DNA from 2 places in the Vibrio gazogenes genome. Region 2 is predicted to be linked to the other one. Evidence: riboswitches for the same ligand, from Rfam matches in the RefSeq annotation. Region 2 holds a riboswitch; the other holds the start of a gene.
The links. A riboswitch is a leader RNA that binds a small molecule or an ion and turns the genes downstream of it on or off. The one in region 2 is predicted to bind thiamine pyrophosphate.
Positions count from the first base shown of each region.

Region 1: it holds a riboswitch for thiamine pyrophosphate, as region 2 does, so the genes downstream of both, thiC (phosphomethylpyrimidine synthase ThiC) here and thiB (thiamine ABC transporter substrate binding subunit) in region 2, are expected to answer to the same signal.

Region 1 is NZ_CP092587.1:3,461,779-3,477,859, forward strand. Features, by position in the region: gene choW (choline ABC transporter permease subunit) at 1-461, shown strand, start outside; gene choV (choline ABC transporter ATP-binding protein) at 466-1,680, shown strand; gene thiH (2-iminoacetate synthase ThiH) at 1,984-3,096, opposite strand; gene MKS89_RS15400 (thiazole synthase) at 3,098-3,874, opposite strand; gene thiS (sulfur carrier protein ThiS) at 3,921-4,127, opposite strand; gene MKS89_RS15410 (HesA/MoeB/ThiF family protein) at 4,129-4,938, opposite strand; gene thiE (thiamine phosphate synthase) at 4,922-6,478, opposite strand; gene thiC (phosphomethylpyrimidine synthase ThiC) at 6,480-8,456, opposite strand; TPP riboswitch at 8,615-8,713, opposite strand; gene crcB (fluoride efflux transporter CrcB) at 8,758-9,141, opposite strand; gene MKS89_RS15430 (glycoside hydrolase family 43 protein) at 9,605-10,546, opposite strand; gene MKS89_RS15435 (MFS transporter) at 10,556-11,956, opposite strand; one part of gene MKS89_RS15440 (IS630 family transposase) at 12,451-12,900, shown strand; one part of gene MKS89_RS15440 (IS630 family transposase) at 12,902-13,477, shown strand; tRNA gene MKS89_RS15445 (tRNA-Asp) at 13,694-13,770, opposite strand; rRNA gene rrf (5S ribosomal RNA) at 13,934-14,049, opposite strand; rRNA gene MKS89_RS15455 (23S ribosomal RNA) at 14,130-16,081, opposite strand, start outside.
Region 2 is NZ_CP092587.1:361,928-378,008, reverse strand. Features, by position in the region: gene thiP (thiamine/thiamine pyrophosphate ABC transporter permease ThiP) at 1-601, opposite strand, end outside; gene thiB (thiamine ABC transporter substrate binding subunit) at 616-1,626, opposite strand; TPP riboswitch at 1,682-1,818, opposite strand; gene MKS89_RS01725 (flavin prenyltransferase UbiX) at 1,859-2,482, opposite strand; gene mpl (UDP-N-acetylmuramate:L-alanyl-gamma-D-glutamyl-meso-diaminopimelate ligase) at 2,475-3,839, opposite strand; gene fbp (class 1 fructose-bisphosphatase) at 4,144-5,157, shown strand; gene ppa (inorganic diphosphatase) at 5,293-5,823, shown strand; gene MKS89_RS01705 (gamma-glutamylcyclotransferase family protein) at 5,910-6,260, opposite strand; gene tamB (autotransporter assembly complex protein TamB) at 6,421-10,200, opposite strand; gene tamA (autotransporter assembly complex protein TamA) at 10,197-11,915, opposite strand; gene msrA (peptide-methionine (S)-S-oxide reductase MsrA) at 12,361-12,990, shown strand; gene MKS89_RS01685 (DUF2607 family protein) at 13,077-13,391, shown strand; gene zrgA (zinc uptake protein ZrgA) at 13,625-14,287, shown strand; gene MKS89_RS01675 (ABC transporter ATP-binding protein) at 14,349-15,059, shown strand; gene MKS89_RS01670 (ABC transporter permease) at 15,062-16,081, shown strand, end outside.

The DNA.
Region 1 (16,081 bases), 420 kb from region 2:
TTCGGCCAATTTTGGATCTGATGCAAACCGTACCGACTTTCGTTTACTTAATCCCGACGCTGGTGTTATTCGGTCTTGGTGTCGTACCCGGATTAATTTCGACAATTATCTTTGCTATTGCATCACCCATTCGTCTCACTTATCTGGGGATTGTTCGTGTGCCGGAAGAATTAATCGAAGCAGGGAAAGCATTTGGTGCCAGCCATATGAAGCTGTTATTTAAAGTCGAACTTCCGGCAGCAATGCCCAGCATTATGGCGGGTGTAACGCAGTGCATTATGTTGTCTCTGTCGATGGTTGTAATTGCAGCATTGGTCGGAGCCGACGGTTTAGGTAAACCTGTAGTTCGAGCATTGAATACCGTTAATATTTCACAAGGATTTGAAGCCGGGCTCGCCATTGTATTGGTTGCCATCATCCTTGATCGACTGTGTAAAACACCAAATCAGACCAAGGAGTAATCAGATGAATCAACATGTAAATCATGCCGCAGCGGACGCCATTACGATTGAAAATCTGGATGTTGTTTTTGGTCGACATGCAGAAAAAGCGACAGTACTGCTCGATCAAGGTAAAACTCGCCAAGAGATTATTGATGAAACAGGATTAGTGGTTGGAGTAAACAATGTCAGTCTGACCGTGAAAGAAGGTGAAATCTGTGTTCTGATGGGATTATCGGGCTCTGGTAAATCAAGTCTGCTCCGTGCCGTCAATGGACTCAACCCTATCACCCGAGGCTCGCTAAAAGTCAAACACGGCCAAGATTCCGTTGATGTTGCAAACTGTAGTGCAGAGACATTACGCACGCTCAGAACGCAACGCGTGTCGATGGTGTTTCAAACGTTTGCGCTCATGCCTTGGTTATCGGTCCTCGACAATGTGGCTTTTGGCCTTGAAATGCAAGGAATGGCCAAGAAAGAGCGACGGCAACATGCTCACAGTCAGCTCGAAATGGTCGGCTTGGCCGACTGGGAAAATAAATATCCGCATGAACTTTCCGGAGGAATGCAGCAGCGCGTGGGGCTCGCACGAGCTTTTGCCATGGACAGTGATATTTTATTAATGGATGAGCCCTTCTCTGCCCTTGACCCACTCATTCGAGCCCAACTGCAAGATGAACTACTCGCCTTACAGAAAAAATTAAACAAAACGATTTTATTTGTTAGCCATGATTTAGATGAAGCTTTAAAGATTGGTAATCGCATCGCCATTATGGAGTCAGGTCGCCTGATCCAACATAGCCGACCTGAAGAGATCGTTCTGCAACCCAAAACTGACTATGTCCGAGAATTCGTTGCTCATACCAACCCCCTGAATGTACTCAAGGGGCGTTCACTGATGAAACCGATTGATGAACTGCCCCGTCAGGAAGGACGCTGGCAAGTTTCTCAATATCATGATTTATGGTTAGAAAATCAAAATGGCGAGTTAGTGATTCAAGGCGCGGAGTCACTCAGAACCGTTGACTGGGATCAGCATTATGACATCACAACCCTGGACAGGCATTGCATTATTCTGGCGTCACCAGACATAGAAATGCGTGATGCGATTGAAATTCGCTATCTGACAGGACACCCGGTGGTATTAGTTGAGGATAGCCAGTTTGTTGGCATTCTCAGTGATGATAATTTCTATCATGCACTGCTTGGTAAATATAATCAGACCGCCAAAGTGGCATAGCCATGTCGAGTTCTGACGAAAGACCACGTGCTGATCGAAGGTCGTGTGCTGACTGGAAAAATAGCGCATGATAGATCAGAGAAAGATAAGGGAAATAAAGGGAGAAGGCTTCCATCTGTTTATGTTCACAACCACCTGAACACGATAACAAGCCTTCTCTTCTGCTTACCTCATACTTACTTCACTCTTGATCCTTCTAACTTGCTGACAAATATTCAAACGAGCCGGTATTCACAACAGATGAGAACTTGGCTTCATGTTTCACGTGAAACATTGAAAGAACCAAGTCCACCGCTCTTAATCTTAGCCTGAAAATACAGCGTGCCAGTCATGCCATACCGGCTCCAGTCCTTGATGGATAATCGCTTGCACCACCTCTTCGACGGAACGATCATCACCAACACTAAACTGCTCTAATGCTGAGGATTGATCGGCATATCCTCCCGGCTGGGTTTTAGAGCCGGCAGAAATAGCAGTAATACCAAGAGGAACAACATTATCTCTGAAACTTGGAGATTCCCGGGTTGAGATCGACAGTTCAACTTCTGGATCAAATAAGCGAAATGCACAGATCGTTTGTACCAGCTGTCTATCCGTCATGATAGAAACAGGTTCAACACCACCAGCACACGGCCGCAAACGTGGAAAAGAGATCGAATAGCGAGACTTCCAGTAGGTTTTTTCCAAATAGGCCAGATGTAAAGCAACATGAAAAATATCAGTTCGCCAGTCATCTAACCCGATCAATGCGCCCAAGCCAATTTTATCAATGCCCGCTTTGCCAAGTCGATCGGGCGTGAGTAAACGATATTCAAAATCGGTCTTGTTACCACGCAAGTGATGCTGAGCATAAGTCGCAGGATGATATGTTTCCTGATAAACCATCACCCCATCCAAACCTAATGTTTTCAGCTGAATATATGCCTCGGTATCAAGCGGCTGAACTTCCATCGCCAGATAGTTAAAATGCTGTTTAACCTGAGGAACAACTTGCTCGAAATACGATAAGCCAACTTTCGTTTCATGCTCACCCGTCACCAGTAAAACGCTATCATATTTCATCTGTTTAATCGCCGCGATTTCAGCGTCGATATCCTGATGACTCAATATTTTGCGTTTCAGCCGATTCTCCATTGAAAAACCGCAATAGGTACATGAGTTGGAACACAGGTTAGAGAGGTATAGCGGGATATAAAATCCCACCGTGTTACCAAATCGTTTCCTGGTCAGAGCCATTGATTGTTGGGCCATTTGCTCAAGAAAAGGCTCAGCAGCCGGCGAAATGAGCGCTTTAAAATCTTCTAACGATCGTTTAGTTTTACTCAAGGCACGCTCCACATCCGCAGATGTTTTGCTATAGAGTGAAAGTCGCACATCATCCCAGTTAAATTGATGGAAAACGTCGAGAAAACTCATCTCACACCTCCCCTAAAAACTGAGTCAGCGGACTCGTCGCCACAGCATAAGAAGATGCAGCACCGATACCAGACTCATAAGCCATTCGTCCGGATTCGACCGCCAGTCTGAAGGCTCTCGCCATCATCAATGGATCGGCTGCACTGGCAATCGCAGTGTTGATCAACACCGCATCCGCGCCCATTTCCATCGCCTGAGCCGCATGAGATGGCAGACCAATACCGGCATCAACCACAACCGGTACATTGGCCTGCTCGATAATGATTTCCAGAAAAGCTTTGGTCGCTAATCCCTGATTGGAACCAATCGGAGCCCCAAGCGGCATCACAGCGGCACACCCCACATCTTCAAGTCGTTTGCATAATACCGGATCTGCATGGCAGTAAGGCAGAACGACAAAACCATCATTGACCAACTGTTCCGCGGCACGAAGCGTCTCAATGGGGTCTGGCAGCAGATACTTGGGATCCGGATGAATTTCGAGTTTTATCCAGTTTGTTTGCAGTGCTTCTCGTGTTAAGTGTGCAGCAAAGATTGCCTCTTTGGCTGTTTTCGCACCTGATGTATTGGGGAGAAAATGCAGGTTCAACGTTTTCAAGGGCGCCAGAATATTATCATTTGAATGTTGTAGATCGAGCCGTTTCAAAGCCATGGTTGTCATTTCTGACCCTGATGCTTGAATCGCTTCAACCATTATTTCAGCACTGGCAAATTTGCCGGTTCCGGTAAATAGACGCGAACCAAATGTCCGGTCTGCAATATTGAGCGGTGTATTCATGTCGAGCGATGCTCCGTGATTGAACTGTGTTTTGCTTGTCATTGACTTAACCTCCGGCGATGACCTGAAAGAGCGAAATCTGATCACCATCATTGAGCATCACCTGTGACCATCGACTTTTGGTCATCACTTGCTCATTCAGTGCAAAAACGCATCCCTGTTCAGGTAAATGAAGTTGGCTGATCACTTGTGCTAATGTGATACCAGCAGGAAATGTATAAACTGCCTCATTAAGCATTATCTGTATGTTCATCTCATCTTCCCTTGTCATCGCGATCATCATGACCACAGACGGGACAAGCGATATCTTTTCCATAGCGCAAAGATTTCAGCTGCATTCGTCGTCCATCAAAATGAATGAATTCTGACAGTTCGTTGCTTGCTTTATCTGGTGTGAAAGGCGAGTTCTGATGAATATCCTGCAATAGTTGTTGAATCACCTGAATTGCCTGAAGCGCAGCAATCGCCCCGACAACCGGGCCTAACACACCAGACTCATGGCATCGTTTCGGAGAATAATTCGCGGTGTCACCAACTAAGCAGCGATAACAGGGTGTATTACTTAAGAAACGGTGAACGGATAACTGCCCGTCCCAGCCAATCGCAGATGCGGAGACAAGGGTTGTCTTTTGTTGATAACAGATACGATTGATTTGATGACGCGTCGGAAAGTTGTCACTGCAATCGATCACAACATCGGCCAACATCACCTCAAGCTGAAGCTGTTCATCATCCAGTTTTTTATCGATAGTCCGAATCCGGCATCCATGATTGAGACTTCGCAATTGACCGGCAAGCGCACTCACTTTTCTGGCGCCGATATCACTTTCCCGGTAAGCAATTTGTCGATGCAAATTACTGAGCTCAACTGCATCATGATCCACTAAAACCATCGAACCGATGCCGGCACCGACAAGATACAATGAAACATGGGCTCCGAGTCCACCGCATCCAATCATCAAAACATGCTTTTTGTTCAGCTCACATTGGCCGGTTTCGCCAATTTCCGGCAAAGCAATTTGTCTCTGATAGCGAAGAAATGCATGATCATCGAGTAATGCCATTGTCTCTCCTCCCTGACTGAAATGGTGCTCTCCTCAACAGCCCCCCTTCCGGCGACAAAAATAACCGCTGAAAGGCATCCACAACACTCACGGTATTTGCCGCCTGTGTGACGGCACGAACGACAGCTAAACTGGAAACGCCCTGTGCTAAAACTGTTGCGGCGTTCTCTAAATCGATCCCGCCAATTGCAACGGTTGGAATCGCCCGATGATGAGCCTCGGCAATCGAATCGACGAGCTGTTGATAAAGCCGTAACCGGGCAAGACCTTGAGGCTGAGACGGCATCTGTTTCGTCGTGGTCGGGAAAATATGCCCGAGTGCGATATAACTTGGTCGCAGTTGTTGTGCCTTGAGAATTTCCCAGTAGCCATGCGTTGAAATTCCTAATCGAATCCCTGCATGGCGCAGCGCCTGAATATCTGCGGTGGGTAAATCGCCTTGTCCCAGATGCACACCAAATGCCTGATATTGAATCGCCAATTGCCAGTAGTCATTAATGAAAACTTGTGCTTGATATGTTTTCCCCAGCAAAACGGCCTGTTTAATCTGCTGCTCAAGGTCGGTTTGATGCGGATTTTTAATCCGTAGTTGGATAGTCTTCACGCCTAAGCGGAGTAATTTCTCCACCCAAATCACGTCATCAACGACAGGATACAATGACAAGTCGGCAGCATTGACCGCGTTAAAGTAGTGCCAATTGTCATTTGTATCGGAAATCGCTGTCTCTGAAATGGGTAACTCGACGACAGTTGATGACTTTTCTCCGGATGTATTTTCTATATCGCCATCTATATCTAAATTTTCATCTGTAACTGCGGCAATCACAGGGAAATCATGCGCACTTCGTGGCCATGTTTCACGTGAAACATTCAGTGATGCCCGAGCAATGATTAAAGCATCTTCAAGTGGAAAATCTAAAATCAATCCCCCGATAAACCAAGCTAAATGCTTTGAGACAAATGAATGTTGTGAGAATGTGTATTGCAATATAGAGATGAGGTTTGATGCATCAGCCTGGGCAACTGGAGAAAGTGAACACACTTCATCCCCCACCAGCCATCGTTCAGAGAGCGGCGCATCCGGCTGTGGTGAACTCGCGATCATCACATGATTAGCAGCAAGATTGACAACACCGCCATCCTCCGGATTTATCTTGGAAAGCGGTTTGGTTTTCCACACCCTTGGCTGATCATTCCGTCCATCCGTCAGCAGTTGATCCTTGATTTGCTCACAGTAGGTCACATGATAGTGCTGCTGAATATTTTGTTGCGGCAGCTCCTCTGCGGTCAGCATGACGCTTTGTTTACCCACCACGACACCATGATATTTGTCCGGCTTTCTCAGATCGATTGACCCGAGACAGATGAACCAACCATCATCGCTATTCTCATCAACGTTATTCTCATCAAAAAAGAGACTCGTATCCGCTGCTGCTAACCCTTCTGTTTGTGCAACCGTCAAGAAATGGTGAAGCTCTTCCTTCAGCAAGACACTCATTTCCGCTGTCAGAAGCGCTTTAGAAATGCGTAGCCCAATCATTCTACGCCTCCTGATCAGTATCCTGAGCTAAACGATATAATGCCGAACCTTGCGCTTTAAACTCTTGAGATTTTTGCTTCATGCCTGCCAGCCGCTCATGATCTGAACGCTCATCATCTGAAGAAGTGTCTAGCATTTGGATTTTCACGGCATGATCATGTTCTGAATGACTATCCAGCTGTGCTTTCGCGTACTCACGAACTTCCTGAGAGATCTTCATTGAACAGAATTTAGGGCCACACATAGAACAAAAGTGAGCGACTTTTCCCGACTCTTGAGGCAGGGTTTGATCATGGTAGGCGCGAGCGGTAACCGGATCTAAAGACAGATTAAATTGGTCTTCCCAGCGGAATTCAAACCGCGCTTTTGATAAAGCATTATCTCTGACTTGCGCACCGGGGTGCCCTTTTGCTAAATCCGCAGCATGGGCTGCAAGCTTGTAGGTGATTAATCCTGTTTTCACATCGTCTTTATTTGGCAGCCCAAGATGCTCTTTGGGTGTGACATAACAGAGCATCGCACAGCCGTACCAACCAATCATGGCCGCACCAATTCCAGACGTAATGTGATCATATCCGGGGGCAATATCAGTCGTCAGTGGGCCTAATGTATAGAACGGTGCTTCCGAACAATGGCGCAGCTGTTCTTCCATATTCGCTTTGACGAGATGCATTGGCACATGTCCGGGCCCTTCAATCATGACCTGAACATCATATTCCCATGCAATTTTGGTCAGTTCTCCAAGTGTTCTGAGTTCAGAAAACTGGGCTTCATCATTTGCATCAGCGACAGAACCGGGCCGGAGTCCATCGCCCAGAGAGAGTGAGACATCATATTGTGCACAGATTTCACAGATATCTCGGAAGCGGGTATAAAGAAAGTTTTCTTCATGATGGGCCAGACACCACTTCGCGATGATAGAACCGCCCCGGGAAACTATCCCTGTAACTCGCTTTGCAGTCATCGGAACATACCGCAACAATACGCCGGCATGAATCGTGAAGTAATCGACGCCTTGCTCCGCTTGCTCAATCAATGTGTCGCGCATCACTTCCCAAGTCAGGTTTTCGGCAACACCATTTACTTTTTCCAAAGCTTGATACATCGGAACCGTCCCGATAGGCACAGGACTATTGCGTAAAATCCACTCTCTCGTCTCATGTATATTGCGCCCAGTGGAGAGATCCATCACCGTATCAGCGCCCCAGCGCGTTGACCAGACGAGCTTCTCAACTTCCTCTTCGATCGAGGATGTGACTGATGAATTGCCAATATTGGCATTCACTTTGACCAGAAAGTTACGCCCGATAATCATGGGTTCGGATTCAGGATGGTTGATATTTGCCGGAATGATCGCTCGCCCTTCCGCCACTTCACGGCGGACAAATTCAGCGGTGATCGCTTCCGGTATATGCGCACCGAAACTTTCTCCCCGATGCTGTAAGTTCAATTGCTCATCGCGATACTGCTGACGCTGCATGTTCTCACGAATCGCAATAAACTCCATTTCAGGGGTGATAATCCCCCGCCGGGCATAATGGAGTTGGGTGACACAATGACCGGGCAGCGCTTTGCGGATAAGCGGCAAATGACTGTATCGCAAATCATCTAGTGTGCTATCAGCAAGGCGCTCTTGCGCATAATCAGAGGTCATTTGGTCGAGCCTTTCCGTATCAGAGCGCCCTTCTATCCATGCTTGTCTCAAAGCCGGTAAGCCTCGATAAACATCGATTGTATATTGCGGATCGGTATACACCCCTGAAGTGTCGTAGACACAAATCGATTCGTTCGGCTCGTAGATAGGAGCATCCTTCGCATGACCGACTAAACTATCGGCAAGTTGAATGGATCGCATCGGTACCCGGATATCTTCCCGAGACCCTTGCACATAAATTTTGGTTGAATTGGGATAAGGTGTTGACTGGATATTCTCGATAAACTGCTTTGCTTCCAGTCTGGATTGTTTACGGCTCGACATGCATTTTTCTCCAGTAAATGGTTAAGAAATAAATGCTTGACGGAAGGACGTATAGACAAGAGGTAAAAATCAATTATCGCATTGTAAGGAAAACAATATAACGATATACGGACAGATTTTCGGACAATAGAGAGGCTGTGATGAAATGTAATATAGCCTGAATATTCTCTCTTGTTCCCTTCGCAGGTATTAACCTGATCAGGTTCAACGGATCCCGAATGAACGGTCTCAGCCTTTTGGCACTCCGACAAGTAGAAACATTATAGAGAACGGGTGTGATTAAACAAAGTAAAAAAATAGTTTAGCTTTTGGTAATCAGTTGAAAACCAACCCACGCAGCAGAAATACTCAAAATAACATTCAACAAAATATTCAGACCAAACTTGATGAATGCCCCTTGCTGCATCAGTAAAACATTATCCATGGAGAACGTAGAAAAAGTCGTCAAAGCGCCTAAGAAGCCCAATCCGATGACTTGACGCCATGGCTCAACGGAAATCAGTTCCCCTTGAAGCGCAGCAATTAACAGCCCCATCATAAATGAGCCTAAAATATTCACGGTCAAGGTTCCATAAGGAAAACCTTTACCGAATAAGAAGACACAAAGTTCCGAAATCAAATATCGAGAGCAAGCACCAAATGCTCCCCCAAAGGCAATGAAGCCAAGAACAGAGAACTGATTCATCATCATTTCCTCAAAAAATTCCCAAGTACAACCTTTTTTCGTCATGAAAAATACGTGTAATCAAGGTCATAAAAATTCACAGAATAAAAAAGTTACAGGAGTCACTTTATATCGTAATCCTTCACTTACCCAACGCTTAATTATTCACCAAGTATCATATTATGAATTGATACCGAATATCGGCACTAAATTCATATAGGTATTGATGTGCCATTGTGAAATATATCATTCACCACAATATCGATGATTCAAAGGAATATCGATTGTTCAAAGGAGATGAATAAGATTGATGGTACTGTGTGACATGAAGAAGATCAAAAATATAAATTTTTTCTCACGTCTCAAAATGCAACATGGGTGGGCAATCAGTTTGCTGTGCACAGCTAACGCAGCACATTTGATTCCTCACCCATAGCGGTAGGTTAGCGTTGATGTTCTTTCTCAGGGCTGAACTTCAGACATGTTATTCAGCCTGTCCAAGCACTAGTTGCTCACCATCCCAGAGAACCTGTTTCATTCGGGTATGGCGGTTAGGGTCCCATAACGGATCCCCTTCAATCTCTGTATAATCACGAGCGTGATACACCAAAATATCATTACCCTGCTCATCTTGGGTAAAGCAGCTGTGTCCGGGACCAAAAACATGGTCGCTGACATTGGTCACGAAAACCGGATGTGGCGATTTGTACCAATTTTCAGGGTTAAGTAAATCCGCATCCTCATCCGCTTGTAAGAGCCCCATACAGTAACGTTCGTCGGTCGCACTGGCAGAATATGTCAGCCAGACTTTTCCGTGACGAATCAGGACATACGGGCCTTCATTCACCATGAAACCTTGTGTTTCCCAGTCAAACTCAGGTATCGATAACCGAGTGCCTGGTAGTTTTAATGTTGTCGGTGACAGCATTTCTGCAATGTATAAATTGGAATTACCGGCTATCTCTTGCTCTTTCTGTGCCCAGACATAATACCGGGTTCCCCGATGCTCAAATGTCGTGGCATCGAGACAGAATGCATCGATCCCAGAATCGACCTGCCCACAAAATGTCCACGGTTCCGCCAGCGGGTTCTCTCCATCGCAACGAATGACATACATCCGATGCTGAAACAGACCATCCTTAATTTCTCGACTTGGCGCGGCCGCAAAGTAGATATACCAGCTCCCGTCAATGGCGTGGATCTCCGGCGCCCAGATTAAATCAGAATAAGGACCATGATCCGGCTTGTGCCAAACCGTCACAATTTCATCGGTTGCGGCCAATCCAGCAAGTGTTTTTGCCCTTCTGAGTTCAATGCGATCATATTCAGGAACCGATGCAGTGAAATAATAATACCCATCATGATGAAGATAGACATGTGGGTCCGCTCGCTGCTCAATGACTGGATTTTTTATTTTAAATACCATGGAATAACCTCATTTTACTGGGACAGATAACGGTGTCTTATTATTTATATCATCGATACCATCACTCATATCTTGACTGGTGCTTCCCTGATGAATCATTTCGTTATAATAGCTGTCTGTCACTTTATATCTGAACATCAAAAGCCCCATGAGCAGATGGAATATACCGGGAATCAGGGTGAGCATTAAAGCAATCCCTGTGAGTGTAAAACTGGACTGTGCCTGATTTGGCGCATAATCAAAAAAGGTCAGTAACCACCCGACAATCGCACCGGCAATCCCCATTCCAAATTTTTGACAGAATGAAATACCGCCAAACGATAAGCCAGAGACTCGCTGACCTAATTTAAATTCACCATAATCGACGGCTTCTGCAATTGCAGACCAGAATATCGGAGCGTGCAAATCAACAATAAAGGACAGCAGAAAATAGAGAATAAAAGCGAGAGCAAAGTCAGATGGCCCGACAGAAAAATAGAGAATAGCACTCAAGATCATCACAGCGATCTGACTGTAGCGGAATAGTTTAACCTTACAGTAATATTTGGTTATCCAAGTGGATGCCACCATCGCCAGAATCGCAGCGACAACCCCTGTCGCGAGGAATGCCGATATCGTCACGGCATCCCCCCCTAAATAATATTTGGCATAATACGCGGCAACAGAGCCTCGTACGGTGTAGCCGACCGTACCGGTGACACAAACCATACATAAGATGACCCACTGATCATTGCTGATAAGGGATTTCAGTTGTTGGGTAAATGGTTTGCTTTCTATGACATAGTCGATACGTTCTGTGGTCGTAAAGTAGCAAAATAAGAACAGTAGTGTCCCCATCAAAGCCATCAATCCCATAGCATACTGATAACCCAATTGAATATTTTCACTACCCCACTTTTCAGAGAGTAAGGGAACGATAATGGTCACCAGAAATGCAGCAATCTTGGCAAAGAATAGCCGATATCCGTTAGCCGATAGTTTTTCTTTCGGATCATCGGTAAGCACACTAATTAAAGAAATATATGGAATCGTGACGGCGGTAAACATCACCGTCACAAAAATATAGGTCGCATAGGCATATGCTAATTTTCCGTTGTAATCCAAATCTGGCGTACTAAAGGTTAAGAACACCGAAATACCAAAGGGAATCGATAAAAACAGCATATAAGGGCGATAGCGCCCCCAACGGGTATTCACTTTATCTGTAATCATCCCCATGATTGGGTCAGTCACAGCATCAATCAAACGAACGACAATGAATAACATCGCCAGATCACTGGCTTTTATGCCAAAGATATCGGTATAAAAAAATGTGATGATAAGCATCATTGATGATATCACCACATTAACAGCCATATCTCCTGAGCCAAATCCAACTTTCTCAAGAACTGAGAGTTTGAACTTATACATAGTAATAGACCTCGTTCAGATAGAAATAAAAATCAGGTATCTTCGTAATTTCGACCTGAATTATTATCTGAACAATGAATACCATCAGTTGCATAATATGCAAATTATATAAATCAGCTAATATGTCCATCGATATAGCTATTCTTACTAAAACGATTGTTTTTATATCATTATTGTTATTGAGACCTTGTTCACACCCGCAATAATAACGGCCCTTTAACGCAAACCAGCTACCTTTTTAATCGTCAACTAGAACGATTAAACTCTTCTTTCTCAACGTAAAAAGCCCCAGTCTTCCGACTGAGGCTCAATATTGGGGCATCACAATATGATCTTGAAAACCAACCGACCAAAACTCGTCACTCAGTCGTTGGGAAAACAATAGGAATGGGTCTTTACATCAAACAAAAAAAACCTGACATGGCTATCAGGGTTTCAAATAATACCAATCGCACTAATTTTATGATCTAATGTCAACTTCAATAGGAGCTGATATGATGACCTCTGACTTCCCAAAACTTATTCGTGAAACATCTGATGCTAGGATGCGTACGAGACTTCTTGCTATATCTCATTTCGTGGATGGAAAAAGCCGCACTCAGATCGCCAAATATTTAAAAGTCAGTCGTACCAGTGTCAATAACTGGGTGGTGACTTATTTGAAGAACGGTGTTGAAGGCTTAGTAGAAAAGCAGCATACAGGCCGTCCTCCACGACTGACTGAAGACCAGCTATCTCAGTTAAAGCTGTACATAACTTCCAATGCGATTAAGCCTGAAGGTGGAAGACTACAGGGAACAGATATTATTGAATTCATACATGAGGAATTTGGCCTATCGTACAGCTTATCAGGTATCTATAAAATATTGAGAAAGCTTGATTTAGTTTGGATAACAACGCGTTCAAAGCACCCAAAGCAATCTGTAGAAGCGCAAGAAGCTTTTAAAAAAATTCCAAATCGAAACGATCCTTAAGATCCCAGGACATGTGGCTTTAAAAGATGTTCAAATCTGGTTTCAAGATGAAGCCAGATTTGGCCAGCGCAACACAACCACCCGAATATGGGCAGAAAAAGGGACTCGCCCCAGAGCGGTACAACAACAGCAATTTGAGTATGCGTACCTCTTTGGAGCGGTGTGCGTTAATACCGGAGAAACTGAAGCTATTGTTGTGCCGATGAGCAACATGGAAGCAATGAAAGAGCAACTCAGGCTCATTTCTCAATCAACACCCACGGACAAACATGCTGTCGTCATCATGGATCAAGCCAGTTGGCATCAAAGTTATCTTGCCGATTCATTCAAGAACGTGACTATCATTCATATACCGTCCTATTCACCGGAACTGAATCCAATAGAGCAGGTATGGAGTTGGTTACGTCAGAACGAAATAGCCAATAGGTGTTTTGAATGTTATGACGATATTGTCGACAAGCTGTGTAGTGCTTGGAATCGTTTTTGTGCAGACAAAAGCAGGGTCATTTCACTCTGCTTTAGAGATTGGACCATGTTGACCAATTAATTAGTGCGATTGGTATAAGTGGCCTTCTCTTTACGGATAAGCGGACAGGACTCGAACCCGCGATTGCCTCACGGCAGCGTGACAGGCCACTGTTTTTAAAAAGAAGGCTAACCCACTGAACGACCGCACTACTCGGACTATCGATGAAACAATAGGAATCGGTCTTTACGCCAAATACAAAAAAACCTTGGTATCACTACCAAGGTTTCAAATAAGTGGCGGAGCGGACGGGACTCGAACCCGCGACCCCCGGCGTGACAGGCCGGTATTCTAACCAACTGAACTACCGCTCCACAAATAACTGCCTCTCAATAAAGTCTTACAATCTCATTGCTTTATTGAGACGCTTGTCGCTGTGCGCTGAGGATTTTGAAGTGAGACGCGCAGTGTGCAAGTGCACATGAGCATCGCAGCTATCAAAAGCATCAAGCTTCAGTAGACAAACGATAAATTAAAGCCTGGCGATGTCCTACTCTCACATGGGGAGACCCCACACTACCATCGGCGCTGTTTCGTTTCACGACTGAGTTCGGCATGGAGTCAGGTGGGTCCAAAACGCTATCGTCGCCAAGCAAATTCTTTCAATTCGAAAAGCTGATTCTCTCTACACAATCAAGTCTCTTACTGAGCCCTAAAACCCCTTCGGTGTTGTATGGTTAAGTCTCACGGGCAATTAGTACAGGTTAGCTCAACGCCTCACAGCGCTTACACACCCTGCCTATCAACGTTCTAGTCTCGAACAACCCTTCAGGACGCTTTAAGCGCCAGGGAGAACTCATCTCAAGGCTCGCTTCCCGCTTAGATGCTTTCAGCGGTTATCGATTCCGAACTTAGCTACCGGGCAATGCGATTGGCATCACAACCCGAACACCAGAGGTTCGTCCACTCCGGTCCTCTCGTACTAGGAGCAGCCCCTTTCAATTCTCCAACGCCCACGGCAGATAGGGACCGAACTGTCTCACGACGTTCTAAACCCAGCTCGCGTACCACTTTAAATGGCGAACAGCCATACCCTTGGGACCGACTTCAGCCCCAGGATGTGATGAGCCGACATCGAGGTGCCAAACACCGCCGTCGATATGAACTCTTGGGCGGTATCAGCCTGTTATCCCCGGAGTACCTTTTATCCGTTGAGCGATGGCCCTTCCATTCAGAACCACCGGATCACTATGACCTGCTTTCGCACCTGCTCGAGCCGTCACTCTCGCAGTTAAGCGGGCTTATGCCATTGCACTAACCTCACGATGTCCAACCGTGATTAGCCCACCTTCGTGCTCCTCCGTTACTCTTTGGGAGGAGACCGCCCCAGTCAAACTACCCACCAGGCACTGTCCTCACCCCAGATAATGGGGCCAAGTTAGAACATCAAACATACAAGGGTGGTATTTCAAGGTCGGCTCCACAATCACTAGCGTGACTGCTTCAAAGCCTCCCACCTATCCTACACATGTAGGCTCAATGTTCAGTGCCAAGCTGTAGTAAAGGTTCACGGGGTCTTTCCGTCTAGCCGCGGGTACACTGCATCTTCACAGCGATTTCAATTTCACTGAGTCTCGGGTGGAGACAGCGTGGCCATCATTACGCCATTCGTGCAGGTCGGAACTTACCCGACAAGGAATTTCGCTACCTTAGGACCGTTATAGTTACGGCCGCCGTTTACCGGGGCTTCGATCAAGAGCTTCGACCGTAGTCTAACCCCATCAATTAACCTTCCGGCACCGGGCAGGCGTCACACCGTATACGTCATCTTACGATTTTGCACAGTGCTGTGTTTTTAATAAACAGTTGCAGCCACCTGGTATCTGCGACTCTCATCAGCTCCATCCGCAAGGGACTTCACCGTCAAGAGCGTACCTTCTCCCGAAGTTACGGTACCATTTTGCCTAGTTCCTTCACCCGAGTTCTCTCAAGCGCCTTGGTATTCTCTACCCGACCACCTGTGTCGGTTTGGGGTACGATTTCTTGTGAACTGAAGCTTAGAGGCTTTTCCCGGAAGCATGGCATCAATGACTTCACATCCGTAGATGCTCGACATCGTGTCTCAGCCTATTGTAGAGCCGGATTTGCCTAACTCTACAGCCTACGCACTTGAACCTGGACGACCGTCGCCAGGCCCACCTAGCCTTCTCCGTCCCCCCATCGCATTCACAACAAGTACGGGAATATTAACCCGTTTCCCATCGACTACGCTTTTCAGCCTCGCCTTAGGGGTCGACTTACCCTGCCCCGATTAACGTTGGACAGGAACCCTTGGTCTTCCGGCGGGGAGGTTTTTCACCCCCCTTGTCGTTACTCATGTCAGCATTCGCACTTCTGATACCTCCAGCATGCTTTACAACACACCTTCAACGGCTTACAGAACGCTCCCCTACCCAATGCGATAAATCGCATTGCCGCAGCTTCGGTTTACAGCTTAGCCCCGTTACATCTTCCGCGCAGGCCGACTCGACTAGTGAGCTATTACGCTTTCTTTAAATGATGGCTGCTTCTAAGCCAACATCCTAGCTGTCTGAGCCTTCCCACATCGTTTCCCACTTAGCTGTAATTTGGGACCTTAGCTGGCGGTCTGGGTTGTTTCCCTCTCCACGACGGACGTTAGCACCC
Region 2 (16,081 bases):
TAAAACACAACATGAAGACCAATCCGGCCACATGAGGTATCTGCTGACGAATCCGCGGCCAGTGAACATAACGAAATATTTGCCACGGGGTCATTCCCAGATGACAGGCTAATAAGGTCTGCTCTCTCGGGATCATTTCCAAAGAGTGTAAAAACAGTCGGCTGGCATAAGGCAGATTAAAAAACACATGAGCCAGTAAGATGCCATTCAGGCCGTAGACTGAAAAGCTGAAATCCAGATGTAGTGTATGCAGTACACTGGCTAAAAAACCGCTGCGTCCATAAATTGCCAGTAAACCAAATACCCCGACTAACACCGGCATCACCAGCGTGGTCGAAAATAACTTGATCAGCAAGTTGCGGCCGGGAAATGCACGACGGTGCAACGCCAAGGCAACCGGAATGGCCGGAATCACACTCAACAAAGTGGATAGCAATGCCTGATAAAAACTGAACCGCGTGACATGGAGATAATACGGATCACTCAGTACCGCGGTCAGTTCAAGCCCGGATGCATGAACCAGCAATGCCCCGAACGCACTGAGAATAAAGATCACCACCCCAGTGGCGACCCAAAGCCCGATGCGGGGAGCGCGTTGAATAATCACAGTCGCTGCTACCGAGCCTGTGTGAGTGCTGTTTGCCATTCACGAATCCAATGTCTCCGGTTTTTAGCAACTTCCGTTGCCGAAAACCGCAATGTTTTTTCCGGTACAGATAAGTGACGGAAAGCGTCCGGCAGCGTGACCGAAGTCACCGGATACATCCAGTTCGTCGTCGGGATGACTGACTGGAATTCATCACTCAACATAAACTGCATAAACTGATCGGCAAGCGCCTGATGCGGACTCCCTGCTAACTTCGCAGCCACTTCGACCTGCATGTAATGCCCTTCCGAAAATTCAGCCGCAGCATATCGATCATCCTGTTCAGCAATCTGATGATACGCTGGTGAGGTGGTGTACGACAGAACCATATCCGACTCACCTTTCAGAAACATCGAGTAGGCTTCAGACCAACCTTTGGTCACCGTGACCGTTTTCTTCGCCAGTTGTTGCCAAGCCTGAGCAGCCTGATCACCGTAGACGGATTTCATCCACAACAAAAGCCCCTGACCGGGTGTTGATGTTCGGGGATCCTGATAGATGATTTTCAGCTCAGGTGACTGCTCAACCAGTGCTTTGAGACTCTTGGGCGGGTTAGGTAGTAAATCCTGACGATAGACAAAGGCAAAATAACCATAATCGTAAGGGACAAAAACATCATCATGCCATCCATTGGGCAATGTTAACGCTGCGGTATCGACATGATGCTTCGCTAACAGACCGGTCTGTTTCGCTTCTGCCATCAGGCTGTCATCCAGCCCCAGAACAATATCCGCCTGACTATGACTTCCCTCAAGGCGCAGACGGTTGAGAATCGAGACCCCGTCATCGAGTGCGACGTAATTCAGCTTGCACTGGCAATGTGCCTCAAATGCTTGCTTAATCGCAGGTCCGGGGCCCCATTCCGAGGTGAAAGAATCATAGGTATACACGGTCAGTTCAGGGGACTGAGCCTGTACCACGCCAGTGGTTAAACTCAAGATGAAGATGCCTGCATAAATCGAGGCTTTGGAATTGTTCATTGTCACGGCTCGCTCTCCTTGATACGAGCGGCACAGGGTTGAGGCAGGCCTCAGAGGGCAGACCAAACTCAATTCCTACGCCAGCATTATCTGGTTCAGGTCGTTGCGGGTTCTGGGCAATGGCCCAATCTCAGCACCATGACAAAATACCGAATCGGTTAATGTGTCATGGAAGCTCCCCGATGAGTGCGGATGATTTTACTGTGAATTGAATCAATGTGCTACTGATGATTCAGTGCTGATACCCCCAGCGTGGTACCACAGTCTGCTCGATCCCCAGATGGTCAAGAATCCGCGCAACCATAAAATCGACGAGATCATCGATCGACGCTGGCTGATGGTAAAATCCGGGCGCAGCCGGCATGATGGTCACGCCAGCCTGAGACAGCTTCAACATATTTTCTAAGTGTATGGTTGAAAAAGGCGTTTCCCGTACCACTAGCAACAGCTGTCCTTTTTCTTTGATGACCACATCTGCCGCGCGCTCAATCAAATTATCAGACATGCCATAAGCAATCGAAGCCACACTGCCGGCTGAACAAGGACAAACCACCATCTGTTTTGGTGCTGACGAACCGGAAGCAACCGGAGAAAACCAATCTTCTTTGCCACACACAATCAATTGCTCATGACGACATTGAAGATGCTCAACCAAGGTCTGGTGGGCTTTGTCCGGTGCTGCGGAAAGCTTCAAACCATGCTCCGTCGCCAGTACCACTCTCGCCGCTGACGAGATAAGCAGATAAACTTGATAATCCGCAGCTAACAAATGCTGAAGCAAACGTAATCCGTAAGGCGCACCGGAAGCCCCCGTCCAAGCGAGTGTGATGGCTTTTTCTTGCTGAAGATCACGCATGATAGCCTCTCTCCAATTGCAACAGCAGTTTGTCATGAATACCGCCGAAACCACCATTGCTCATCACCAAAATTGAATCTCCGGGATGCACAACCTGAACCACTTGTTGTACTAAAGCATCAATCTCATCGGCCACATAGCCCGGCTGGTGACATTGTGCAACCACATCAGCAACCGGCCATGTCAGTTCTTCCGGCTGGTAAAGGAATACCATATCCGCCTGAGCCAAGGCATCGGCCAGAACCTGCTTATGCACGCCCATTTTCATGGTTGCCGAGCGAGGTTCCAATACCGCGATAATCCGCTGTGAACCGACTTTTGCTCGTAGCCCTGCTAAGGTTTGTTGGATGGCTGTCGGATGATGAGCAAAATCATCATAAACCGTCACACCATGTACCTCACCACGCAGTTCCAGACGACGCTTGGTGTTAATAAACTGCCCCAACGCTTCACAAGCCATCTCCGGAACAACACCGACATGGCGGGCAGCCGCAACAGCCATGATAGCGTTATGCACATTATGATCCCCGATCAAATCCCATGACACGGTGCCAACTGTCTCCCCATTTAATAAAATCTGGAATGAAGATCCATCTTTTTCTAATTTTGTTGCATTCCAGTTTGCATTCTCACCGCAAAGTTCTTGCTCGCTCCAGCAACCTTGTGCCAAAACATCATTTAAAGCAGTATCATTTTGGGGAGAAAGGATACGACCAATGCCGGGAACCGTCCGAACCAAATGATGAAATTGTTTCTTAATTGCCTCAAGATCGTCAAAGATATCAGCATGATCGAACTCTAAATTGTTCAGGATCAGCGTATTCGGATGGTAGTGAACAAACTTAGATCGCTTATCGAAAAAAGCACTGTCATATTCATCGGCTTCGACGACAAAAAAGTCACTTTCACCCAGTCTGGCAGAAATGCCGAAGTTACCGAGCACACCACCGACTAGAAAACCGGGCTGATAACCACAATATTCCAGTATCCAGCTCAACATACTGGCAGTCGTGGTTTTACCATGTGTTCCAGCCACCGCCAGTACCCATCGTTCCCGCAGCAAAAACTCACTCAACCACTGTGGTCCGGATGTATAGGGCAGACGATGATTGAGGACATACTCGACACAGGGATTCCCCCGACTCAGTGCATTACCGATCACCACTAAATCCGGCCGAGGATTGAGTTGTTCGACATCAAAACCCTCTATAATTTCAATGCCTTGAGATTCCAGCAACGTGCTCATTGGTGGATAAACATTGGCATCGGAACCGGTGACCCGATGTCCCATCTGACGAGCCAGCGTCGCGACGCCACCCATAAATGTGCCACAAATTCCGAGTATATGTATGTGCATGAATCCCTCAGTCCTCTGCTCTGATTTTCGCTCATCTTACTGCCCTTCATTATCATGATTCACATCATAAAAGCGAGCCGGAAATCAACAATCCGACAGAGATTTTACCCTCAGTCTGGCAGGATTCACGCTTGTCGCCATCTTGTATGAAAAATGAGATCTAGGTCAGTTACTTTATTACCTTAAATAAGATCCGGATCATAGAATCTTATTTAAAGGGCATCCATCGCCCATTTGCATAATGCCAATTTGCTGTCTTTCAGACGAATGGCAAGTATTCATGATTGCTTTTCAAGGAAATAACATGTCAGAGATGAGAACCTTAGGAGAATTCATTGTTGAGAAACAAACTGATTTTCCTCACGCAAGCGGAGAGCTCTCTTCCCTTCTTGCTTCGATACGTTTGGCAGCAAAAATCGTAAACCGTGAAATCAACAAAGCGGGACTCGTCGATATTACCGGGGCTGTCGGTACAGAAAATATTCAGGGCGAAGATCAGCAAAAACTCGATGTTTACGCCAATGAGAAGTTTAAAGCAGCACTTGAAGCCAGAGACCAGGTCTGCGGTGTCGCCAGTGAAGAAGAAGACGAAGCGATCATATTCAATAAAGAATTGAATAAGAATGCTAAGTATGTCGTGTTGATGGACCCGCTTGACGGCTCAACCAATATTGATGTGAATGTGTCGGTCGGAACCATTTTCTCGATTTACCACCGTGTCTCTCCGATTGGTACCACTCCGACAGCGGAAGACTTTCTGCAACCGGGTCATAAACAGGTCGCAGCCGGATACGTCATTTATGGATCTTCCACAATGCTGGTATACACCACCGGCAATGGCGTCAATGGGTTTACTTACGATCCGTCGTTAGGCACCTTCTGTCTCTCCCATGAAAACATGATGATTCCGGAAGATGGCAGAATCTATTCGATTAACGAAGGGAACTACATTCGTTTCCCGACCGGGGTGAAAAAATATATTAAACACTGTCAGGAAAACGTGCCGGAAGATAATCGTCCCTACACGTCACGCTATATCGGATCGCTGGTTGCGGATTTTCACCGTAACCTCCTCAAAGGCGGTATTTACCTGTATCCAAGTACACTCAGTCACCCACAAGGTAAACTCCGCCTACTGTACGAATGTAATCCCATGGCGTTCCTGATGGAGCAAGCCGGCGGTATTGCCACTGATGGCCCCAACCGGATTCTTGACCTTAACCCGCAAGAGCTACACCAGCGTGTACCGTTTTTTGTCGGTTCAAAAAACATGGTCACCAAACTCCAAGCGTTTCTGGAAGCCCATCAAGACGATTAAATCTCTCTGTAAAGCGCCTCCGGGCGCTTTTTCTTGTCCCATCACGGTTCAGTGATCAACACTTTTTGCGTTCAACGGTGAAGTGAATAATAATAGGCGCTTCAAAACGTCCGCTAAACAGTAAGGAATACATTCATGAGTTTGAATAACGTACCAGCAGGTAAATCTCTGCCTGATGATATCTATGTCGTCATTGAAATCCCGGCGAATGCTGATCCAATCAAATATGAAGTAGACAAAGAGTCTGGTGCTGTATTTGTAGACCGCTTCATGTCTACACCAATGTTCTACCCATGTAACTACGGTTATGTAAACAATACGCTTTCTTTGGATGGTGACCCGGTTGACGTGCTGGTTCCGACACCTTATCCGCTGGTTCCCGGTGCAGTCATTCGCTGCCGTCCTGTCGGTGTACTGAAAATGACGGATGAATCCGGTGAAGATGCAAAAGTTGTTGCCGTGCCTCACTCAAAACTGACCAAAGAATATGACCATATTCAAGATGTCAATGATCTGCCTGAGTTGCTGAAAGCACAAATCAAACATTTCTTCGAGCGCTATAAAGAGCTTGAATCAGGCAAATGGGTAAAAGTTGATGGCTGGGAAGATGCAGCATCAGCTCGCGCAGAGATCCAATCCTCTTATGAGCGCGCACAAAACAAATAATTCGTCTGTTGACTGAGAAGCATAAGGAGAGATTTTTATCTCTCCTTTTTCTTTATATGAAGATAGAAGCTGATTGTGCAATGAACTCAGATCCGCTGACACCAATCTCCGGATGCAATTACCTGACTTAACTTAGAGACATCCTGATAAAAATAGATCCAAGCCATCCCAAAGGGCGTTTCAATCTGTTCACGGCGGTATTCAACGGGAACATCTTCCAACTCATCCAAACGGGATAAGGTTTGATCATCCACGACATAGATCTCGCCCATGACCGACTGATGTCCTTCAATTAACCCCGGATAAGGCCCGAGATCATATAAGGAAAATTCCGGTGGCGTTTCGTAATATCCCAGCATCGAACTTTCACCCAAATACCAGTGATTATATTCTCCATCACGCAACGTCCCGTAGACAAATACTAAATGCTGCTGCATAAACACTCCTTGTTTATTCTCTCATCACGTTTATCTGAGTCTGACTTCATCCTTTCACAGCGACATTTCTAACCATAGACGCTCTCGTCACAGAAATCATGCAACATAGCGACTTTTCACGGTGAAAGTTGATGGATGACATCAAGTCATCACTCTGTCTTTAATTAAACTCAAATTGATACAAGACATTCATGGTACTCGTCAACCCGGAGATCGCTTCAACATACAAATCACTCATCAAGCGATAACGCACTGTGAACTGACCGACAGAGTTAAAAATACCAACCCCGTATTTCACTTGCAATCCCGGTAGAACATAACCACTCACTGTAACCTGAGACTGTTCTCCCGAGCCGGATGTATCTAACTGGAGATCTTGAACACCAAATGCCTGCCCGATCTCTCCGACCAATTTCCCACTCTGGGCAAGACTCAAACCAATCAAGCTCGTCGTCAACGCGCCATTATTCGACTCTGCATCGAGGTTTTGTCCGCGAATTAAGTAAGAGAGCGCATTCGCCTGCGCCATGGCCGGCTCCGAAAAGACTGACACGGATGGATTATCCGCCGGTCCGTTCACTTTGATCCCTGCCGTGACATTATCAGCAATATTATTCGGATTACGAATGGCGGTAATCGACACATAAGGCTGACTGATCGGCCCATTCAGAATAACTTTACCCTGTTGAATGACCAAATCTTGTCCCAGCGAGCGGTATGTCCCGTTCAGAATATTGACTTCTCCGGTCATGAATGGGGTATTGTCTCGCTGTGAAATTCTCAGTTCGCCTTGCAGCTTCCCATTCAGTCCGAAGGCTGACAGCCGAACCCCTGAACCAATCTTCACCGTCACTTTACTTTCCAGATTAAACGGCAAAGATTGCGTCTGCTTAACCGTTTGAGAATCTTGAATAATAACTTGATCAGGAGAGACCTTAACCGCACTGTCCGGTAGTTTATCAACGGTAATCTTTCCTTCAGGTAACTCAATAGAGCCTTCAACTCGCGCGACTTCCGGGGTCAGTGTCAGTGTCATATCCGGGATCGCCTTTAGCTTCACGTAAGGAGGAAAATCGATATCCACCCCGTCAGCATATAATCGGGAATGAACCGCCCAGTCGTCGAGTTTCGTCCAGTCAGCGTCCCCTGAAAGATGTAGCTCGCCTTCCGGGGTCTTCACCAAAGCCGCAAGTCGAGCCTGATACCCTTCGAACTGAATATCAATATTCCCTTGCTGAATATCGACCGGTGTCACTTCCCCTTGCAACTGAATTCGACTGACAGCCAGTTTTCCCGTGACTTGAGGATGTAACAGATCGCCATGTACTTTCAGGTGTCCATCAGCGATAGAACGAAACTCATTGTAATCCCCTAACAAAGATTGCATCAGGCTCAAATCCAACCGATTGATATCGATATTTGCCGTCACCTGTTTCTGTTGCTGCTTGATATCGGGAATCTTGACCGTCAAATCAAGCGCACCATGTTCGGCCAGATCAATCTGGCCGGTAGCAGCAAGATGGTTGTCTTTGAGATCCATTTGAAACTTCATCTGCTGCCATGCCACCACCAAAGGCTTCATAGCAATCTGCTGCTGTAACTGACCTTGTTCGACAAGCACGGTTAACTCAGCTTGAGGCGGTAACTGTTGGTCCTTCCCTTGAGCCCATTTCAGAAACGCTTCAGCATCGACGCGTCCTTTTAATGTTGTTTCTTCTGGCAACACATAGGCTAAGCGAGCTAAATCAAGCTGATGCAATGACACATGAAGCTGGCCTGACGATGGCTGAATCGTGATGTCTTGATCAAGACATAGAGAAGAAGACAGATCCTGCCAACAATGCGCCTGAATACTCAATTGTTGCTCTGATGGCAGCAAATCAATTTGCACTGGCGACTGAAGCGTCAGTCGATGCTTTTCTCGCGATAACGTGGCACGTGCGAGCGTCCCTTGCCAGCGATGAAACTCACGGTCAGTCGATCCGGTAACCTCAAGCTGCACACGCCCTTCCGACGTGTCCGCATCAAGATTCACCACATGTTGAAATAAGTCACCGCGCCCGCTTAAGGTAACGGTCTTCAAGATATACTGCTGATAACGCCCCTGCTGCAAATTCAGAATGACATTCCCATGTACCTGATTCAAATCACTGATTTTGCCATGCAACGAGACATTGTTGGCTTGGATTAAATCTTGCCACTGAAGTTGAGTACCGGTCAGTGACACCTCCGCTTCAGGATGACGCAAATTTCCTCGTAAACGGATATCGCCTTGAATATTGCCTTTCCCCTCAGGCAGACTTTTCGACAAATCTGGGACAGAAATGTGTACATTCATATCCCAACGTTGATCCAAAGTCCCCTCGACCCGAAGCTGATTTTTACCATGAGCAACAACCAGCGCCGGTGTCATGGCGTGGATCTGGTTTCCCTCCGTCTCACCGGAAACCGTCAATGGTCCTGACACATGCAGTGGGTATTGTTGCAACGCCCCATTCAGTTCAAGCTGAGTCACATCGAGCTGCCATTTGGGTCCGGACACAGACGCCTTAAGATCGATCTGCCCATTCAATTTTCCCGACACCTCAGGCCACTGAGCCTGAGGTTCAATCTGCCGGAATGATAACTGTGAACCCAACGTGAATGCCTTTTGCCACGCCAACTGACTTTGCCCCGAAATCACCCCGTTAAGCGTCTTGATTTGTAATGCTGAAAGTTCAAGCTGAGTGAGTGTTCCCTGACCTGAAACATCAACCTGAGTCGAGGGAATCGCTTTGCCGTGTACCAATCCTTGTAAGGCGAGCTGATATTGATTGAGTTGTCCTTCAAGATTCAGATGTCCAAGATCAAGCTGGTATTGTGCATCCCCCGACAAAGGCCACTGCCCGGCAAGATCGTCAATCTCGATGTTGAACGGAAATCCGGCCGAAAGCGGTTCAAGCTGTGCAGAAATGCTTCCCTGAACCCGTTCAGCCAATGTGGCAGAAAGCTGCATTTTGGCCAGACTACCACGCACTGCGGCTGTGACACGCTGTCCCTGAATTTCCGGCAAATGCAGCATTGAATTCAGGTGGATATCCAGTGGGTAATCTGAGGATAACGTCATATTGCCATGACCATCTGCTGCAATTTCCGGTGTTGCTACATCGAAATGTTCAATCCGAATCCGGTGACGGTATGCCTGTGCGGATAAATGCAGTTTTTCAATCTCATGTTTGCTTTCACTATCACTACCACTGCGAATCTGCATGTCATTGAGCCGGAACTGATTCACACGGATATCCAGCGGAATCCATATGTCGGGTAATGTCAGCGCCGGGTAGGAAAACGTCGCCAACGATGCAGTTGCTGCCGGTTGTGCTTTCGGTGCCGATTCGACATCGATCTTCGTCTGCTGTAAGGCCACTTTATCCAACGTCAGACGGCTTCGATACCACGACACGCCACCCTTTAATGTCTGCCATTGAAGCCGTACTCGCGGTAAGTCCAACGTGACATCTTCGAGAGAAAAATGAGTCACAGACAGTGGAATCGGCAGATTCAGGAGCTGTTTGGGCGACGACGTATTCTTATCCGGCTCAGAAGATGCACCATTTTCCGGGATTGAAACCTGCACATGGCGGGCCGTCAAAGAATCAAGACACAGCGCAGGCTGGAATAAACAACGACTGCGTACCGACAATCCGACGTGTTCCAGTTGTAGCTTCATCTGAGTCTGCGAGTCTTGGTATGCCACATCATACAAATCCAGTTTCCCGGCTAAGATGCCGTCTACCCGGCTGATCTGCAAACCGGGAACAAACCGCTCAGCTCCGGAGACTGCCAGATGTAACCCGACGGGCGTATAAAGCAAAACCCCCGTCACTGTAATCAGTACCGCAAGCAACAATACGATGGCAATGATCAACCATTGACTGGTACGCAACGCAAACCGAATCATAAATCCGGCCCCAGTGTGAAGTGAATATGGAATTCATCACCCGGGGTTGAATCCAGCCCCCAGGCAAAATCAAGACGAACCGGGCCTATCGGGGAAACCCACCGCACGCCAACGCCGGTCCCTCTTTTCCAGTTCGGTGTCGAGTTGAATGCATCGCCATAATCGTAAAACAGAGCTGCCCACCAGTTACCATAGAGATTGTATTGATACTCCAGCGATGCCGTCGCAAGATATTTAGCACCGCTCAGAGCCCCCTTTGCATCTCTCGGTGAGATCGATTCATACGAATAACCGCGAATACTGTTATCCCCCCCGGCAAAGAATCTCAGCGATGGAGAAACCCGGTTAAAATCATCCACCAAATTGGCACCGCCCCTCACACGAAATAATCCGCGGTGACGTTCCTCATAAGTCCGAATCCACGACGTCCCCGCTCGAATTCTCAAAATATCGGTTTCTGAGTGTAAATTCTTATTCCCGTATTCTAATGTCAGGGTTTCTTTATCGCCCCAAGTAAGCAAGCGCTTACCACGAACTCGAGTCCGGGAAAACGTGATCCCCGGCAAAACAAATTGGCCAACATCATCCAGCGTTCCCAACTCATAATTTTCTATCAGATAACGCGTAAATAGCGTCCGGTGCCACCCATTCGACAACTGCCAATGCCGTTCAACTGAGAGGTTGGATTCAATGCTTTTCGTATCTAACTTGTCGACCCGTTTCAGACCGTACTGAAGCTCATAGTACTGATTCAACACATCTTCCAAGGGAATTTTATAACTCGCTGTCACGAGCTGTTCCGGATCTGATAACGAAAAACTGCTACTGAAGCTATGCCCCTTATTGTTAATCCAAGGCTTATTCCACTTCAGTAACACCGTCGGCCCGACGTCTGTCGAATAACCGGCACCCGTTTCAATCTGATTTTGACTGGCAGGCGCCAAGGTCACATGCATCGGTAGTTCTTGCTGTGTATCCAACTGACTTAAATCAGGTTCGACCAACACCGAAGAAAACCAATCGGTACTCGCGAGACGCTGGTTAAACTCGCCGACTTTAGACACCAGATATGGGTCTCCGGGTCGATAAGTCTGTAACGACGCGACTCGCTCCGGTTCAATCTGACTACCCACCATAATGGTTTTGCCGAAACGATAGCGAAGCCCACTATCAAAGTGCAAGACCACCCGAGCCAGATTGTCGTCTTGCAAAATCTCTAAACGGTTTTTGGCAAACTTCGCATTAAAGTAGCCGCGCTCTAGCGCCAGACTTTGGAGCCGGGATTTCAGCTGTTCATAATCAGCGTGATTGAGAATTTCACCCTTTTTCAGCGCACTGGCTTTTACAACGCGTTGAAAATACTCATCTTGCTGTGCATCTCCCAAGAGCTGAATATCGACAGAGTCGATTCGTGTCGGCGGACCGGGATCGACATGAACCGTGATTTCGGCATCTTCCTGATTGAATGCAAAACGAATCACCGGATGGTAGTAGCCAAGCGCCTGCAACGCCTGTGATATATCGTCTTCGAGACGAGCCTGAAAACGTAAACTCGGGGCATAGTCATTAGGAGAAATAGATGACAGATAGGCTTCGACATTATCATACAAATCGCCGTCCAGCCCATCGATGGAAAGGGATATCTGACGTTCCGCAGATACAGCTGAGAAACACAGTCCAAACAGTAACCCAAAAAATAAAAAATATTGTTTCATACAACCGTTATGTAACGTCACAGGATAAAGCGTCAAAACAATATCTTAACCGTAGATAGGTCATTCGTCTGTATGTGCTACGTAAATTTTGTCATTTCACTCACTTTGTGATTTCATTCATGGGTCATTTCAGACATTGTTTGTTGCAATTCAATGCTTCGACCATGCTGACTGTTCATCTTTATCCAGTAGATATGCGGAATCAATCACCCTAAAATACGGATATATTCGCTAGAATTTTTTCCCGCAGAAATAGGGCGCTATCACTTGTCATTTGGAAGACAGTTTTCAGTCGATTGAGTACAACATCATCATGTTCTGCTCATTTTACCGCTGGAAAACAATAACCGGGCTCGCGCCTTATCAAAAATGCACTACATTTATACACTCGGTGGTCTCAAGGTTCAGCATTCATATTTCACCTGAAGAAGAGAAAGGTAAACTCATGTCAGACAAACAACAGATGGTTACAGAAGAAACCGCTCTGAAAGGCCGTTTCACTCCCCTTGAAATAGAAGACGGTCATTTCGTCAATCACTCCCGTCTTACGGCTGAGCCAGAAAAAGGCCAACAAAAAATATTGCTCGGGATGGGCTGTTTCTGGGGTGCGGAAAGACTGTTCTGGCAACTTCCGGGGGTCATTTCAACCTCGGTCGGTTATTCGGGCGGATATACACCGAACCCAACCTATGAAGAGGTCTGTACCGGTCAAACCGGCCATGCCGAAGTCGTGCGGGTGATTTATCAACCACAGCAAATTTCGCTGGAAACACTACTGGGTTACTTCTGGGAAAACCACGACCCAACGCAAGGCATGCGTCAGGGCAATGATCTCGGCACACAGTACCGTTCAGTCATCTATGTTTATCATGATAAACAACGCCTGATCGCTGAACATTCGCGACAAACCTACCAGAAATCACTCAATAGTGAGGGGAAAGGGCAAATCACCACGGAGATCCTCTCTGCCGGGCCTTATTACTTTGCGGAAAGTGACCACCAGCAATATCTGGCAAAAAATCCGAATGGTTATTGTGGACTTGCGGGGACAGGCGTTTGCTTCATGCCACTCTAAGTGATTGCTGAACGCCATACGAATAATACTTGCACCTCTGATTAATTGTTATAGTATAACATTTTTCCATTCATTGCGGATGTCTCATGTTGGCTGCTAGTAAAACGATTCGTCCTCCAATGACGTGTCTCCCCAGAAAGATGGTTGCTCTTGCAGCTATCTTTTTGATGCTCTGGCTCAGCGCGGCTTACATTATTCATCAAGCTGACACATTGGCGGAGCATCATCAACACCATGACTGTCAGTTATTTGCCGGGATTTATCATGCCATTCAATCTTTCGTGCCGATTCTGCCGGTTATCGCGTCTCACGGATATAGCGAGCCGACCTCTGAAATCATCAGAATAAGCCTACCATTTTTAGCTTATTTTGCGCGCTCACCTCCGCTAGTCGTTCAGTAAACCTCAATTCGGGACATTCCCCCTGCGCGATATATCAGGCGGGCTTCGCTGTGTCACGATTTGCAGACGGCGCATGATTTTTATAACCCGTTCCACTTTCAAGATAGACGGAATGGCTATCAAATCAGCCACGATCAAAAATAAAGTGATCACTGCATTCAATCGGACATCCCCCCAAACCGAGGTTTTATCGTGAATTGTATTTGAATCATCTTAACGACGGAGTTTTTTTCATGTTAAAAACACATAACCTTGCACTGCTTGCAGGGCTCATCACCGCAGTATCCGCACAAGCCGAAGAAGGTTTTCGTCAGCACGAAGCGCATGTTCACGGCGTTGTCGAAATGAATGTTGCTCAGGATGCTGATGCATTGTTAGTTGAAATTACGGCACCGGGAATGGATGTCGTTGGTTTTGAACATCCGCCACAAACGAGCCAGGAGCATCAGGCGCTCGATCAAGCAATGGCATTGCTGGAACAAGCCGATGATCTCATCACGATCAACTCAGCAGCTGGCTGTACACTTGAACATAGCAATGTTCGTCAGACCTCTCACCACCACGATCATGATCATGATGCAGACCATGACCACGAACACCACGACCATGATGAAGGCGCCCATGAAAGCGGACATCATCATGATCACGATGAAGATGCAGACCATCATGAAGAACATCATCATGACCACGACGGTGATGAGCACGAGCATGGCATGCATACAGCCTTCTCAATTCAATATACATACACCTGCCGAGACAGCGGAAAGTTGGATCATCTCTCCACCCAGTGGTTTAGCCATTTCCCTCGCTCACATGAAATTCATACCAATGTCTTTACGGATCGTCAGCAGACTGCCATTAAGCTGAATCCGGATCAGACTGAGGTATCTTTGTAACATCAAACTCCACGCATCGGCAGGACATCAAATGTCCTGCCTTCTCAGAGGATTTCGAGTAATGAAGGATTCACAACCATCTGGCTCAGAATACGTCATCGAGCTCCGCAATGTGCAATTTCGGTGGGCTACTGATGCACCACTGACAATTGATATTGAGCATCTGACCGTCAGTGCTGGTGAGCATCTATTCATCAAGGGACCGAGTGGCTGCGGCAAATCGACGCTGCTTGCTCTCCTGACAGGGATCAATACGTGTCAGTCCGGTTCACTCTCTGTCTTAGGTCATGCCTTATCTGATTTACCATCCAGACAACGTGACCGCTTCCGCGCGGATCATATTGGCTATATATTTCAACAATTCAATCTGCTCCCGTATTTATCGGTGATCGACAATGTGGTGCTTCCCTGTCACTTTTCAGCACGGCGTCGTGACCAAATTGCCGGCACTTTGCAAGACAAAGCCCATCAATTGCTGACTGGATTAAAAATGCCGGAACATTTACTCAATCAGCCGGTGGTTGAACTCAGTATCGGACAACAACAACGCGTTGCTGCGGCACGGGCGTTGATTGGTTCACCGAAGCTCATCATTGCTGACGAGCCGACTTCGGCGCTGGATTACGATAACCGTAGCGCTTTTATTCAACTCCTGCTAGAAGAAGCCGATCAAGTCAATGCAACCTTGGTCTTTGTCAGCCACGATCCAACACTGGAGTCCATGTTTAACCGCAGTATCAGTCTGCCGCAACTGAATCGGGTAGGAAACTAAACATGAAAATCATTATGAATCTGGCGTGGAAGAGCGTCCTCAATCGTAAAACAACGGCACTCTTAACGATTTTAACGGTGGCAATTTCGGTCATTCTGCTCATGGGTGTAGAACGGATCCGTACGCAGGCCAAAAGCAGCTTTGCCAATACGATCTCCGGCACTGATCTGATCGTCGGTGGGCGCTCCGGTCAAGTCAATCTGCTCCTTTATTCCGTCTTTCGGATCGGCAATGCGACGAACAATATTGATTGGAAAAGTTTTCAGGAATTCAGTCATCATCGTGCGGTAAAGTGGGCGATCCCGATTTCATTGGGCGATTCTCATAAAGGCTTTCGGGTCATGGGGACCAATCAGGATTATTTTAAATTCTATCAATACGGACATAAACAGCATCTGACTTTTCAGGCCGGCCAACCATTCCACGGGCTGTTCGACACAGTAATTGGTGCTGATGTCGCTAAAAAGCTCAACTATCATATCGGCAGCAAAATTATCATTGCTCATGGGATTAGTGATGTCGGATTCAGCCGCCACGATCACCTTCCCTTTACCGTCACGGGTATTCTGGCCCCGACAGGGACACCGGTCGATCGAACGGTTCATGTGTCTCTGGGCGCCATTGAAGCGATCCATGTCGGTTGGGAGTCTGGTGCGCATATTGGCAAAACACCGGATGCAGCCGTGCTGGAAAAACGACATTTTCAACCCACTCAAATTACAGCGATGTATCTGGGTTTAAAATCCCGTATTCAAACATTTGCATTACAACGAGAAATCAATGAATATCGTAAAGAGCCCTTGAGTGCAATTCTTCCGGGGGTCGCATTACAGGAATTATGGGGCATGATGTCGGTGGCAGAACAAGCGTTAATGGCCGTCTCGATCTTTGTCGTGATTGCCGGATTGATGGGAATGCTCAGCAGTCTGTTAACCAGTTTGCAAGAAAGGCGACGTGAGATGGCAATTCTCCGGGCCATGGGCGCACAACCCAAACATGTCTTTGCTTTATTGATCAGTGAA